Regions from separate parts of the Shouchella oshimensis genome, predicted to be linked through region 1. Evidence: riboswitches for the same ligand, from Rfam matches in the RefSeq annotation. Region 1 holds a riboswitch; the other holds the start of a gene.
What was found. Region 1 has a riboswitch for S-adenosylmethionine ahead of mmuM (homocysteine S-methyltransferase). Riboswitches for the same ligand answer to the same signal wherever they lie in the genome.
Positions count from the first base shown of each region.

Region 2: it holds a riboswitch for S-adenosylmethionine, as region 1 does, so the genes downstream of both, metK (methionine adenosyltransferase) here and mmuM (homocysteine S-methyltransferase) in region 1, are expected to answer to the same signal.

Region 1 covers NZ_JAMQJY010000001.1:2,575,755-2,583,856, forward strand. The annotation lists gene NDM98_RS13500 (hypothetical protein) at 1-369, opposite strand, end outside; gene NDM98_RS13505 (SDR family NAD(P)-dependent oxidoreductase) at 574-1,311, opposite strand; gene NDM98_RS13510 (TetR/AcrR family transcriptional regulator) at 1,503-2,117, shown strand; gene mmuM (homocysteine S-methyltransferase) at 2,240-3,223, opposite strand; SAM riboswitch class I at 3,398-3,505, opposite strand; gene NDM98_RS13520 (sugar kinase) at 3,585-4,601, opposite strand; gene dagF (2-dehydro-3-deoxy-phosphogluconate aldolase) at 4,594-5,349, opposite strand; gene NDM98_RS13530 (DgaE family pyridoxal phosphate-dependent ammonia lyase) at 5,351-6,454, opposite strand; gene NDM98_RS13535 (EF_0837/AHA_3915 family putative deacetylase) at 6,432-7,529, opposite strand; gene NDM98_RS13540 (Ig-like domain-containing protein) at 7,658-8,102, opposite strand, start outside.
Region 2 covers NZ_JAMQJY010000001.1:1,421,799-1,429,900, forward strand. The annotation lists gene NDM98_RS07610 (hypothetical protein) at 20-229, opposite strand; gene NDM98_RS07615 (alpha/beta hydrolase) at 341-1,123, opposite strand; gene NDM98_RS07620 (gamma carbonic anhydrase) at 1,237-1,749, shown strand; gene metK (methionine adenosyltransferase) at 1,805-3,019, opposite strand; SAM riboswitch class I at 3,150-3,258, opposite strand; partial or broken gene pckA (phosphoenolpyruvate carboxykinase (ATP)) at 3,437-5,018, shown strand; partial or broken gene NDM98_RS07635 (alpha/beta hydrolase family protein) at 5,063-5,855, opposite strand; gene ytkD (RNA deprotection pyrophosphohydrolase) at 5,864-6,328, opposite strand; gene NDM98_RS07645 (MFS transporter) at 6,391-7,602, opposite strand; gene NDM98_RS07650 (YwpF-like family protein) at 7,721-8,102, opposite strand, start outside.

The sequences.
Region 1 (8,102 bases):
CCAACTCACACCATTTTCAATTTCTTTTTCAGGTTGAAAATCAAAGTCATCTGACCAATAAAAGCAGTTCTTTCTTTTTAAAATAATGGCATCATGGATAATTGAGTCATAATTTTCAGGCGTTGGAGTAATATGAATACCTGTCACACCTTCAAAAAGCAATTCAATTGCAGAAAGATCGCTATACTGACGTTGAAATAACAGCTTTACATTCGTATCTAGTTCTCCAGGGACAGTCATAGATAGATTTTCATCAACAAAAGTCCCTGTCCACATATGCATTTCCCTCAAGCATCCATCATGAAAATAACCGAATCTCTCTAGCAAATCATTGATCTCCGACTCCTCTTTCAAATCAATCCAACTCATCTCTAGTATCCTCCAATATATGTTGTCCTCTTATACTAATTCGTCACTAAAAGAATTTACTCCTTTTATACACAAAAATTAAAACCATTTCAGGTAATTTATTTCAAATGTTACCCAGTTCATAACAAGAAACAGAGAATTTGATCAAAATAAAAAGGCCTGTTTTATACAGACCTTTTTTTGAAGCGAGTAAATTATGTTCCATTACTGTGCAGTATACCCACCATCAACAATCAAGCTATTCCCAGTCATATAAGAAGAATCATCAGAAGCCATGAATAATACGGCTTTTGCCATTTCATCAGCTAGACCAAGACGTTTCATTGGTGTCATTCCAGCTAATGTCTGTTTGTCATCTTCCGGAATGATTGGTGTATCAATAAAACCTGGGCATAGTGAATTCACACGGATATTCTTATCTGCATACTCAAGAGCAAGAGAACGAGTTAGGTTAATAACTCCACCCTTTGCTGCGTTATAAGCAGCTGATCCAGGTGAGCCTACCCATCCGTACATAGAAGCCGTATTCACAATCGTACCGCCGCCTGTTTCTAACATTTCACGGATTGATTCACGTGCAACTAAGAAGACACCATCTAAATCAACATTTACCGTATTGCGCCATTCTGAGTACTCTAAATCATGCGATGGATGAACACGGCCAATTCCCGCGTTATTGAAAACAACATCTACCGTGCCAAACGCTTCAACTGTTTGTTTGAAGATATTTGCCACATCTTCTTCACTCGTAATATTTGCTTTTATAAAAAGAGCTTCTGCATTAAGCGTTTTCAATTCCTTTTCAAACGCCTTGCCCTTCTCTTCATTTAAATCAACAAGAACCACTTTGGCTCCTTCTGAAACGAATAATCTTGCAGTGGCTGCCCCAATACCAGATGCACCGCCGGTAATCACTGCTACTTTGTCTTGTAATTTTCCCATCATAATGCCCCCTAGGCTAATCTTATCTGCATAATCCAGACATGTATAATAGATAGTATCTATTATGAGTGCCTAACTTATGTAACTAAATTGTACTACTTTGTTCACAATTAACAATCAGTAGGTTTTCTCAATATGTCTACTACATAGACATATTGATGAAAAGTGTCTAGATTGAAGGAGATTATTCCATGAATCATGAACAGTCATCACAACGACAAAATCGAACCAAAGCACATTTCAGACACGCCTTAATCGAGCTCATCAAGGAAATGGGCTACCATCACGTAACAGTAAAAGACATTGTCGATCATGCGGCCTATAACCGTAGTACATTCTACATTCATTACAAAGACAAACTAGACTTAGCCGAAGATACACTTGTGACGACATTAGCAGGATTAGAAAAGTCTGTCGGTAATTCCTACGTACCCGGGCAAAAAGTGCATACAACCCATCTGAAAAATTCGTCCTTTGATATTGTCACCTACATTTACACCAATCGTGACTTCTTTTCCTTAATTAAATATGAGGATACCTTACCCGGCTTACATACTCGTTTCCCGCAAACCATTCTGAAAATATATCAAGAGCAATTTGAATTTGAGACGATTGATCATGCCCCCGTGAACATGGAATATTTTAAAAAGTACACAGCTTATGGGTTTTATGGATTGTTGAAGTATTGGATTAGAGAGGGTTTTAAGGAAGATCGAGAGACGTTTATTCAAGAAGTGATTGAGTTAACGAAGACGCATATGCATTCGGTGAAGTATGTTGGGGGGAATGAAGAGAAGGGAGACTGAGGATTTTGGAGGAATGCAGTGCTTTAATTTCTTTGATCTGGACAGAAATCCTTTTAGTGTAGTAGATGAGGGGAGGCTTCTCCTTTTCATTCGGAGAGTGTGGAGCGGTTGCAGGGGGAGAATTAGCATAAGAAAAAGGAATCGATCCTCTCAATCAATTCCTTCCCTCTGTACTTGCGCATCCACTCACGAATCCCTTTAATGTCCTCAGGCGTTGTCCGGCAGCATCCACCAACCACCGTAGCTCCAGCTTCAAACCACCGCTTCGTGCTTGCAACAAACGACTCATATGAACCCTCATCACTCCACTGCTTACTATCGGCATCATATGCTTCACCTGAATTTGGATACACAATGATTGGTTTCGACGTGCCCGATTTAACCTCAGTAATCAACGACTCCACAAACTGCGGAGCCGTACAATTGATGCCAACCGCCGCTACTTGCTTCTCTCCCGCTAGCCACTCTGCACAGTCGGCCATTCTTTCTCCACTACTAATATACAACTCATCCTTTGCGCTAAACGAGATCCACGCATACACATCAGGAAATTCCTTTAATATACGAGCAATTGCCTTGGCCTCTACCAAACACGGAATCGTCTCACATGCCAGAACATCCGCACCCGCTTCAATTAAGAGTCTTATTCTCTCTCTATGAAATAAAACGAGCTCCTCTTCGCATAATCCATAGTCTCCGCGATATTCAGAGCCATCGGCAAGATACGCACCGTACGGACCAACCGACGCAGCAACAATCGGTTTTGGACGTCCAAGCTGATTCCCCTCAACACTCCAAAACTCGTCCCGTGCTTCCACCGCAAGATGAACGGATTGCTTAATCAACATAGCAGCTTCAATTTCGCTCAAGCCTCTTTTCCTGTAGCCTTTCACAGTCGCCTGGTAGCTTGCTGTGATTGCACAGTCTGCGCCAGCCTCAAAATAATCCGTATGAACCTGCTTAATCACGCGCGGCTTCTCGAGTAAAATCTTGGCTGACCATAATGGGTCGTTTAAGTCACACCCATAGCGTTCAAGCTCTGTCGCCAGTGCTCCATCTAAAATCATTAGAGGAAAGTCAGTTAAGATATGTTCGATTGGATTCATTTATATGTCCTCCCTCATTTATAAATCTCCATAAAAATAACGCGGTCAGAGATCTCTCTCACAAACTGAAGCTGGTGCGACACAATGAACATCGTGTCGCCTTCATTCACGATCCCAGTGCGTATCAAAAAAACAAAAAAGCCCCTTTCATCAGAAAGAGGCTTTTCATAAAAAAACTTATCTCTCAGAATGAAACATTCTGCAGGAATTAGCACCTTTCATGTCACACATGATGGTTGCCGGACGTCATCAGGCCTGTCCCTCAGTCACTCTAGATAAGATATTCAATTATATGTATTTCACAATGTTATGAAAGAATTAGATATTTGTCAATTGCCATTTTTAAGTTGATCTTTTTTAACTACCTTCTAATATCGCCACCTTGTGAAGACATCGCTTCAAAAATATCCTCATCGGTTAACATTGGTGTGTCACCTACTGTTGTATGCTTCAGCATCCCTGCTGTTGTCGCAAACGTAACAGTTGTTTCAGGTGACAGCTCCTCCAGTTCTCCATGGATAATGCCACTCGTAAAAGCATCTCCCGCCCCAATTCGATCGTGCACGGTAAATCTCAGTATGTTCGAAAAGGTAAATTGTTTGTCCTTGTATAGATAGCCCCGTAACGAGTGTGTTTGATCCTCGTGGATCGTGCGATGCGTACCTGCAATAACTCGAATGGAATAGGCTTCTGCTACAGCTGGAATGAGCTCTTTAAGCTGTTCCGTGCGGTCTGTCTTGTTAGTTTGCATGTTGAGCACATGCAAGGCATCCTTCTCATTCATCATCACGATGTCGGCCTTCGTAAGCAAGTCTTCGTAATACGGCTTTGCTTTTTCATACCCATCTTCACCCCACAGCGAAGGGCGATAGTTACAGTCAAAGACAACGAGTCCACCACTTTCCTTTACAGCTGCTGCAAACCGCCCGATATTCGTTCGAGCTGTATCATTCATAGCAAGGGTAATCCCACAAAAGTGAACAACATCCACGTTTTCCGCTATCTGAGCAAAGTCATAGATCGATTCAGGTGCGGTGTTGAAGCTGCTCTCTAGCCGGTTTGAATATGTCACGCGACTTGGTCTTGGACCAACTCCATTCTCTAGAAAATAGTGACCAAGATACTGCCCCCATCGTACAAGGTAATTCTTAGAGATGCCTAGCTTACCAAGATAGCTTACAGCCGCATCCCCAAGCGGATTGGCAGGTAAAGCTGAAACCAAATACCCAGCATGACCATAATGCGACAAGGCAGACACAACATTAACACCCGTTCCTGAAAACGAGTAATGGAGCGTGTTCGCCTGAGATAACAGCTCAAAGCCAGGAACCTGTAATCGCATCATCACCTCGCCAAAGGCTGCAATCCGCTTACTCATGCTCATCAACCAGCTTTTTAATGGTGATCATCAACTCTTTTACGTCCTCAATGTTCGTGTTACCAGATTCCTTATCAATAATCGATGAATACACATGAGGGATAATTTTCGGCACACCTGCCTCCAGAGCAATACGCAGAATTGCCTCAAAGTTCTCCTTATCAATGCCACCCGTTGGTTCGAGTGCGAATCCTGCTTCTCCACACGCCTTTGCCACGGCACGGTATTCCTCTTCTGTCGTTAATCCTTTCATCGGAAAGTACTTTAATGCATTCCCTCCCATGTCTCGCACAAGGGCGATCGCAGCCTCAACCGGAACAATCGCCTGTTCCTTTTGCTCGGCACTGATGGGTCCTGTTGAGAGATTCACGTAACCTGGCTTACCTGTTGGAGAAACGAGCGCATTAATCCAGCTTTCATTTCCATTTAGATTCGCACGAGTGGCTCCTACAGACGGAAGCACCTGGTTAATATGACTGCCTGAGTAGTGCGTAGAAATCTCAGCCACAACCGCCGCCTGACGATTATCTCCCGCTCCAAGCCCAATGGAGACAGCATCTTCAATCACCTCACCGTACTCCTTCATAGCTTTTACCGCTTCGTCTACGGTTGGGTAATTTTTTGAAAGCACCCCAACGACAACATACCCCTCTGCTGCTTGAAAAATATCCTTCGCATTGTCTATACTGTTTGCTAGTACGTTCAGTGCCACTCGATCTTTATAAAAGCGTTTTGAGAGACTCGACATTTTACTGACCTCCAATAAGCTGACGTATTCTAGATTCCAACACCTGAAGATCATCGCCACTAAGAGGACGAGGATCAATATCAAAGAAGCCTTCCCGCACTCCGTAATCGCGTGTGTAGATCGCGATGTCTCCCTTGCGCAATTTCTCAGCAAGCTGCATGGCATTGACACCTGCCGCACCTTCATCTATCTTGATCCGTGCCCTAAAAATACGACGACCAGCTTCATCCTGGACAATGTCTACCGAGACACCCGCTAGTTCATTTAAAGCGAGAAGGATCTGTAACTCTTCCTTCTCCTGTGCGCTTGTATCCTGCTTTTCTCCAAATTCATCCAAGGCTTGAAGTAAGCCAAAGGTCGTTTCCTTGCCAACCTTCATGCTTCTACCAATACCTTTTAGCTGTACCTTTATCCAATCAATGTACTGCTTCTTCCCTGCAACCAAGCCCGAAGTCGGTCCTTCGATGGCTTTTGAACCACTATAGATCACAAGATCCGAGTAACGAACGTATTTTTGAAGATCCTCTTCTGCCGCCGCATCCACAATGAGCGGAATCCCGTTACGCTTTGCTACTTCCCACGCCTCTTCTACTGGAATCATGTTCTTTTGCACAGCATGATGAGACTTCACGTACACAATGGCTACCGTCTTCTCTGAGATCGCTTCTTCAATGTGATTAGCTGTCCCCTCATTTGCATAGCCTGCCTCAACTAACCTGCCACCACCTAAGTAGATCATCGTTTCAATAGGGGCGCCGTATTGCACATTGTGGCCTTTCAGCATCAGGATTTCGTTGTGTATCAGTGGCTCCTGATGAAGTCGTAAGCTTTTGCGAGTATCTCCCTTTGTAACAAGAGCCGCAATTGATAGGGCAATTCCACTGGATGCAGAGTTGACCACTACCGCATCCTCTGAACCAACAATACCTGCAACATACTGTCCAGCCCTATCCACTAGATCCGCAATCTCTACATACTGCTGTCCACCCTGTGACATCGCCTCCATCACCGTATCTGATGCCGTCGAGGTTCCTAGAATCGTCATTCGACCGCTTGCATTAATCACACGCTTCAACCCGTACTTAGCACTTAATGTATTCGCCACGAGCAAATACCCCCTCTGCCATGATTGTTTTTGTTGAAACTCTCTCTTCTCCTTCAGAATCAACAAGTGTCACCTCTTGGTCCTGAACCGAGAATAATGTTAAGTTCGCTGGCTCTCCCACCTTCATGTGAGCAAGCTCCGGCATCCCGAGCCACCTAGCAGGATTTACAGTGACTCCATCAATGACCTCTTGAAGGGAATAACCGAGTGAAAGAAATTTCGTTAATAGATTCGCCATACTATATACAGGCCCATTAAGTCGATTGCCTCGATAGATATCCGTACTGATCGTATCGAAATGTATCCCATGTGACTTAGCAGCCTCGGCTACCTTAAATGAAAAACTTGCTGTACCGTGCCCGACATCTAGCTGGACACCTCTTGCTATCGCGTCACGCAAAACAGAAAGCGGTTTCATATTATCGTTAAATAAATTATTTTTCTTACCGTTTAGATAATGGGTGATCACATCATTTGCTTCTAATAAGGGAACGATCTCTTCTATGTCCGGAGGACCCGATCCGATATGTACCATCAAAGGTTTTCCTGTCTCTACAGAGAGTTCGCGTGCTACTCGTAACGGCTCTAGACCCGACTCACCAACCACAGACCTGCTGATACGTGCCTTTAATCCAGCAATCAAATCACCATGCGTGCTAATCGCATCCATCACAGCCTGACGATTAATCCAAGCTAAATTTGAAAGCTCATCCACACGCTCCAAGCCAATCCTCGAGATATTTAAAAAAGCAAACACATTGGTCTTGGCGTCTCTAGCACTCGCGAGTAATTCATCAATCCGGTCTGCACCCGTACTCCCCGCATCAACAATTGTTGTTACACCTTGCTTCACACCTATCTCATCAATCTCATCGCCATACGGCTCCAATTCAGGAAACGCATGAACATGTAAATCAATCCACCCACTGGATACATACATCCCCGTGCAGTCGATCACAGCTCCATCGCCTTGACCCGGCTCAGCGATCTCAATAAGTGTTCCTAGATCGATCACCAAATCCATCGGTTCTCCAGTTAGCTTCATCACATTCCGTAACACGATCCGATCTTCCATGGCCTCCACCTTTCTCGCTAAGCCATCTTACTCGCGTTTTAAAGGTTTAACATATCATGGTATGAATTTTCTGTAAACTAATGTAGTTGATAAAAAAACACCGCAGCTAAGGCGGTGTTTCTAGATATTTACTGCTCTAGCATTAACCTCGTTTTCTTCTCCAATTCTTCCTTAGCATGAGCCGTTATATGCTTATTGTGATTATTCATTTGTGTGAGGAACTTGTTCAGGAAATGCTCGTACTGTCCTGTTCTTCCTGCATCATAATGATGTCTGGCCTGTTTTAAGCTATTTTGAAGCTGTGATACAAGTGGCCCCGTTATGTCGCCGGAAGCGATATAGCCCTCAAGCGTTTCCGAGAGCTGCTCATTCAAGTCATGTTGATCTATATCACCAACACGAACGAGACTGAAATCATCGATTGTTCCCCATGCGTTTGCATTTGCTGTTACATTTGCTCCAATTGTTATGTCTCCATCTAATACTAGAATCTCGTTTATTTCAGGTTGATCCCAGTTGTTCCAACCGCGAACCGCTGTATCCTGTCGATACTCTTCTTCTGATGTATGTGCG
Region 2 (8,102 bases), 1.2 Mb from region 1:
ATCGTTTTGATTTCGCGTTCTATCGTTTCAATCTCCCCTCTATCGTTTTGATTCCAGGGGCTATAGTTTCAATCTCCCCTCTATCGTTTTGATTCCATGGCCCATTGCTCCACTCTTCCCTCCATCGCTCCATTTCCATGGCCCATTGCTCCACTCTTCCCTCCATCGCTCCATTTCCAAGCGTCCATTGCTCCACTCTCACCTCCATTGCTCCAATTCCAGCGTCCATTGCTCCACTCTCACCTCCATTGCTCCAATTCCAGCGTCCATTGCTCCACCCACACCTCGCCAATCAAAAAAACAGCAAGCACCCCGTGTGCTCACTGTTTTCAAAAATGTATTATGGGAACATCAAGTTGACAAAACTGATGGCATGTCGAAAAACTTCGTCTCTCTCTGGTTCATTAAATAGCTCATGGTATAAGCCTTCCCACTCTTTAAATGATTTTTGAGTAAGGATTAAATGATTAAACCACTCTTGCGTTGCATTTTTATCAACTAAATAATCCTCACCTGCTTGAAGAACTAGCAAAGGGATATTAGGGAATTTTTCTGGATAACGTCTGGTCACACGCATTGTTTTCTCTAATTCTTGGTACCATCTCGCAGACACTTTACTTACTTTAAGTGGATCCGTTAAATAGGCTTCAATAACCTCTTGGTTACGTGTTGCTCGATCTGATCGAATACCGGAGTTCACACTAAAGGTAGGTGCAACATGCTGCAAAACTTTAGAGGCCGCTTTTTTTGCTTTTGGTAATGGATGGCTTAAATCCAAACATGGTGAAGATAAAATGACTCCATAGATTAATGAATTATCTCTTTTCATCACGGTACGAATAGAGATTAATCCGCCCATACTGTGTCCAAGGAGTAGAATTGGAAGTTGTTTTTGCCTTGCTTCATTCAGCCATTCTTCTACAGTATCTAAGTATTGCTGGAAGGATTGAATATGACCACGTCGACCTCGTGTTTTACCTTGACCAGGTAAATCCCCCATGATGACGTCAAATCCATGCTCATTCCATTTCTTAGCTAGCCATTGGTAACGTCCATGATGCTCACCTGCTCCATGAACCATGACGACTACACCTCTAGGCTCTGTTACTTCCCATTTCCACACACTGATCATCTCCTTGCTCCACAGTAGAATCTTGTTGAATTTTTACCTTCTTATCATTTTACGTTAGAATTAAGTATAGCGTTTTTTTTATGAGACGGAAAGGATGAGCACATATGATTTATCCATATCAAAATAAAAAGCCACTTATTGCTGAAAGTGCCTTTATTGCCGATTACGTTACGATCACTGGTGATGTAGAAATAGGGGATGAATCAAGTGTTTGGTTCCAAACGGTTATTCGCGGAGACGTCTCCCCTACACGCATCGGGAAACGAGTAAATATCCAAGATCAAAGCTTGCTTCATCAAAGTCCAAAGTATCCACTCATCATTGAGGATGATGTTACAGTTGGACACCAAGCGATGCTACATAGTTGTACCATCCATAAAAAGGCATTGATCGGAATGGGATCAACGATACTTGATGGAGCTGTTATAGGAGAAGGTGCTTTTATTGGAGCAGGCAGTTTAGTGCCTCCTGGTAAAGTTATTCCGCCAAATACACTTGCTTTTGGTCGTCCTGCAAAAGTGATTCGTGACCTTAATGATGATGACCTGGCTGATATGGAGCGAATTCGTACAGAATATGTAGAAAAAGGTCAACTCTATAAACAAATGCAGTCTTAGTAAAATAAAAAGCATCCAACAATCAAATGATTGTTGGATGCTTTTTTGAAATAGATTAAACCGTTTTAATACTTGCTTGTTCTTTTAATACAGCCGCTTTGTCTGTTTCTTCCCACGGTAAGCTTACATCCGTACGACCAAAGTGACCGTAAGCAGCCGTTTGCTTGTAGATCGGACGACGTAGATCTAACATACGGATAATACCTGCTGGACGAAGATCAAAGTTTTTGCGAACAAGTGTAACAAGTTCACTTTCTGATACTTTTCCTGTTCCAAATGTATCAACCGCTATTGATACAGGTTGGGCTACACCAATTGCATATGCAAGCTGTACCTCTGCCTTGTCAGCAAGGCCAGCAGCCACAATGTTTTTTGCTACATAGCGAGCAGCATATGCTCCAGAACGGTCAACCTTCGTTGCATCCTTACCAGAGAACGCTCCCCCACCATGTCGTGCGTATCCACCATACGTATCAACGATAATTTTGCGACCTGTAAGTCCTGCATCCCCTTGAGGTCCGCCGATGACAAAACGACCTGTTGGATTAATAAAATATTTTGTTTGTTCATCAATTAACTCTGCAGGTACAACTTCGTTAATCACATGAGTTTTCATGTCATGCTGAATTTGCTCCAGAGTAGTCTCTGGATGATGTTGTGTTGAAATAACAATTGTGTCAACTCGTGCAGGTTTTCCTTGCTCATCATATTCTATTGTTACTTGCGTTTTAGCATCTGGACGTAGATAGTCAATGATCTCCTCTTTACGAACCTCTGCCAAACGACGAGCTAGCTTATGGCTCAGAGAGATAGGTAGTGGCATTAACTCTTTTGTTTCATTGGTTGCAAAACCAAACATCAAACCTTGGTCTCCAGCACCAATTGATTCAATTTCCTCTTCTGTCATTTGCCCTTCACGTGCTTCTAGTGCTTTGTCCACACCTTGAGCAATATCAGCTGATTGTTCATCAATTGAAACAAGAACAGCGCAAGTTTCTGCGTCAAAACCGTATTTTGCACGTGTATAACCAATACCTTTAATCGTATCACGCACGACACGTGGAATATCAACATATGTACTAGTTGTAATTTCTCCAGCAACTAATACAAGGCCTGTAGTCACAGATGTTTCGCATGCTACACGAGCATTAGGATCTTTCTTTAAGATTTCATCTAAGATCGCATCAGAAATTTGATCACACATCTTATCTGGATGTCCCTCTGTCACCGATTCTGATGTAAATAGCTGTCGACTTTTAAATTCTGCCATCTCTTTTCACCCTTCCAACTCATTCTAATCTTCTCTTATCAGCCTGATTACCAGGTTGAGATTAAATATACACAATAAAAAACCCCAATCCTCCTTACTGAGGAAAAGGGTTGAAATGTTGTCCTTTAACCTCTTATCGTTCAAGGCAATGCCTTGCAGGTTAGCACCTTTCCATTTTATTAAAATGGTGGTTGTTGGGCTTCTTTGGGCCTGTCCCTCCGCCGGCTCTCCGATAAGATCCGTTCGCGAAAAATTATATAACATCGATACTGAAAAGTCAATCATAGCAAGGTTAATCAAAGTTTAATCACTATATCTAAAAAGACGCACATAAAGTATAGACTAATAATATTAATGTGTTATACTAATTAGCATTAACCAACCATATAAGATGATCATTCGAGAGGAGAATGCGCTTTGAAAACCATGAATATCCCGGTGAAATTAGAACAATTATTATCAAGTCCACAAACCAAACATGACCTATCTGTTTCTCGTTTGGTTGAACGCTCTCTCCAAAGAGGTGAGGGTATACTTACAGCAACAGGCGCACTTAGCGTAGAAACCGGTGCGTACACTGGTCGTTCTCCTAAGGATAAATTTGTTGTTCAAGAGGACTCGGTTCGTGACACCATTGATTGGGGTCCAGTTAACCAAGCCAATATCAAAAGAGGTCTTTACTTCGTTATATCATAAAGTTCTTTCTCACCTTGGTGAAAAAGAAGAGCTTTTTGCTTCTCAAGGTTTTGCAGGAGCAGATACTGCCTACCGACTACCAATTCAAGTCATTAATGAATTTGCGTGGCACCAAGTGTTTGCTCGCAAGCTTTTTATTCGCCCAAGCTCTACGGATGTAACGCTTGATCGTGAGCTTTTCACCATTGTTTCTGCACCAACATTTAAAGCAGAACCGACAATTGATGGAACGAATTCTGAAGCCTTTGTGATGATCTCCTTTGAAGAACGAGTGATTCTAATTGGTGGAACTGAATATGCTGGAGAAATGAAAAAATCAATTTTCTCAATTATGAACTACCTTCTTCCAGAGGAGAATGTCTTGTCGATGCATTGCTCAGCAAACACCGGTGCAGAGGGAGATGTGGCATTATTTTTTGGATTGTCCGGTACAGGTAAAACCACACTTTCAGCATCACCCGATCGTTTATTAATAGGGGATGATGAGCATGCTTGGTCTGAAAATGGTGTTTTTAACATTGAGGGTGGTTGCTACGCAAAGTGCATAAATCTTTCTGAAGAAAAAGAACCACAGATCTGGAATGCAATTAAATTTGGAACAGTACTTGAAAATGTGGCGGTTTCTGAGGAAAATGGTGAGCCTGATTACAACGACGTCTCGCTAACAGAGAATACCCGTGCAGCGTATCCAATTGATTACATTCCAAATGCACTTGAGCCAAGTATTGCCGGGCATCCAGATACCATAATTTTTCTAACTGCTGATGCATTTGGGGTTTTACCTCCTATCAGTAAATTAACGCGTGAGCAGGCGATGTATCATTTCTTGTCTGGATACACAAGTAAACTTGCTGGGACAGAACGAGGCATTACAGAGCCTGAAGCAACCTTCTCTACTTGCTTTGGAGCACCATTTTTGCCATTGCCAGCACACCGTTATGCTTCAATGTTAGGTGACTTGATTAGAACACATGATGTAGATGTATTCCTAGTTAATACAGGTTGGTCTGGTGGACCATATGGAGTAGGTCAACGGATGAAACTTACGCATACACGTTCTATGGTGCAAGCAGCCTTACAGGGAGAATTAGCAAATGTTGAGACAACCGAGGATCCAGTGTTTGGCTTACACATTCCAAAGCAGTGCCCTGGAGTTCCCGATGAGGTTCTTCAACCTAAATCAACTTGGACAAATCCAGATGCCTACGAACGAAAAGCGGCTGAGCTGGCAGATAACTTCAAGCAAAACTTCACAAAATTTACTGGCCTAGCTGATGAGATCACTCAAGCTGGACCAAGATAGAATAACGAAAAAAAGTGTTCATCATTTGATGACACTTTTTTTCGTTATTTAGATTGGGCTTTCATCCATATCGCCGCTTCATGTAAGGTACGTTGCTGCTCTTTTAGTGGAAATTGATGCGTGTATGCTGAAAAGTACCAAGCTCTCAACCGGCTTCTTTTTTTCAAGGAGTTGTTTCTCCAATCGATGAGCATGGTCAATTGAGACATGGTCATCCTGCTCACCATGTATAAGAAGCACCGATGCTTTCATTGATTCTAATTGCAGTGACGGGGTCCTCCACAGGTAGCGTTCAGGGTACTTTGTAGGGGTTCCTCCAATGACTCGCTTCATCATCCTTCTGAGATCAACACGCTCCTCGTAGGTGAGAAACATATCCGTAACCCCGTTCCAACTTATTATACTTTTGACCTCATCCCGATAGATAGCTGTCCACAAAGCCATTACTCCACCTCTTGAAAATCCGATCGCATGCATGCCTTGGTTTTGATCATAACGTTTGTTTTCTAGGAGCACATCTACGGCACTCACTGCATCCTCACGGTCATTTCCTCCAAAATCCTCGTTACCCTCTCCGCCGCGGTTTCCACGATAAAAAGGAGCAAACACAACAAAACCTTCCGAGGCCCATTGAATTAACCGCTGAACTCGAACCATTCCGACATTTTTGATTCCACCTCGAAGATAAATCAGACCTGGCAAGGATGAGCTCCAAGTAGGCTCAGCAAGGTAGCCTTTAACTCTTAACCCTGAACTCCAATACGTGATTATGAACAAGTGGATGTCTGGATGAGGTGATGGAACTTTCTGCTTCTGAATAATCTGCCCCACGTCAATCACACCTTTTACTTTTGAACATTTTGTATGTACTCTAAACAGTACTGTAATACCCCGTCTTTCATAATAAAGCTGTAGTCTTGATTTTCAGCAATTTGGTCCGGTAATTCATTTACTAGTACAGGTCCTTCTGTTTCAAAATAATTGTTTTGCTCTTCCACGTCATCAATCTCTGCAAAATAAATGTTCTTGCAAATTTGCTGATCGCTTATTGTGTATTGACCAATGTATTGTATGGTCTTCACGCTGGCTCCTGTTTCTTCAAAAACTTCTCTCCTAGCAGCATCGAGTGGACTCTCTCCTTGCTCCACTTTGCCGCCAGGAAACTCTAATCCGCGCTTTTTATGGTTGGTTAATAACCATTGATTCTTGTACATACATATTACCCAAACATGTTTAGGCATACTTGAGAACGGATCTTTTTTGAATGCAAGTTGAACCTCACGCTGATAGGCATCCATAAAGGTGTGCATAACCGAATTCTCCCTTGGCTTTTATAAGCAGTATACCTTCTTTTGCTTTTTATCGTCCATCTTCAGCTCCATGTGCTTTTGATTGTTTTCTCGGGTTTGATCATGATTAAGGTAAGTACTAAAGCAAAGCAGCACAAAATCGCATGTAAAAAAAATGTGATAAAATGATTTGCATTCATTAATGCGGCAAAAACCGGTGGCCCTAAAGCAACTCCTACAAATCGCATACTGCTATAGAGTGATGTAATTGAGCCTCGTTGTTCTTGTTTGATTCCTTCTGTTACAAACGCATCTAAGCTGGGTAATGCGGCGCCTATGCCTAAGCCTGCTGCAAATAAGGCTGTTAAAAGCACATAGATATCATTTGAGAACGATATCCACAGAATAGAGAGCGACACAATCGCCAAGCCACCAACCGTATACCACTTCATTAGCATTTTATCTTGACCAATTAGCTTTCCAGTTAGATAGGATGAGAAACACAACGCAGCAAGTGGAAACGCAAGTACCAAACCTTTTTTCATATCATGAATGCCATACTCTTTTTCAAGACTTGTTGATAAATAAAACAACAGCCCAAATATCAAATACATACACAAACCGCCAATAAAAAAAACGATAAACAACCATCGTCCCTCACGTTTAAATGTTTCTTTTATGGTTTGAATAAAGGCTTTAAATTTTTTCGGCTTATCTTGTCGTTCTGGTACTTTCACTAAAAAAAGAAGCATTCCAATCGAAATGAAACAAAAAAGTGGAAAGGAAAAAAAGGGAAGAAACCAAACAAAGGTAGCTAAAAATGCTCCTAAAATTGGACTAACTACCTTACCAAATGTATTAGATGTTTCAACTAAACCTAAACCCGCACTCACTTCTTTTTCTGTGGTAAATAAGTCCCCAACAAGAGGAAAAGCAATCGGTGCTGCCCAAGCTGCTCCTATACCTTGTAACAGTCTACCAACTAAAATCCACATATACGGAGAATCAATCTTCCAGGCTGCGATACCAGCTAACGCTCCACCCAATGCAGCAAGAAATAAGCTTGGAATAATGACTTGTTTACGGCCTACATGGTCGGATAGATAACCGGCAATGGGAATACATAAAATAGCTACGACAGAATAAACAGTAATTAACAGGCTTACTTGGACAGAACTAATGCCCAATTCTTTCTCAATTGTTGGTAGAACCGGAATTAACATTGAATTCCCAAGTGTCATAACCAACGGGATGGATGAAATGGAGATAATGCCCCACATGCTTTTTTGCTGCACGTATTTCACCTCCTTCTTAGATGTTTACGGTGTTCTTAGTATAAGAGGATCACTCGTATCTATACATGCACAAAAAAGAAGCTAACAGGTCTCTACCTATTAGCTTCTCATCATTCATTTATAACAATACGTATTTTCCACTTTCTTTTAAATCCTTATAAACCTCATTTAACGTTTTTTCAGAGTAAGACTCAAGGTTTTCAGTCCTCTGCTTAAATCGCTCAAGCAGGCTTTCTGTTGAATGTCCATCTGTTAAAAGATCTTCTAATACATCTTCTAATACATCATCACGACCAAGCACAATCCGCCCTTTAAATACGATGCTATAACCGTCACTTAATTCTGTAATGGTCTCGATGCTTGTAATCATCGCTGCTGGGTGATTATCCTTGCTTGTGATAATTACATTCAAAAAGACATGGCGGTTTGCTTTTTGTTCTCCCTCAAAAAAACGCAAATTTTCTTTTGGTACAACTGCATGAATAAACCAAGTTCGTTCC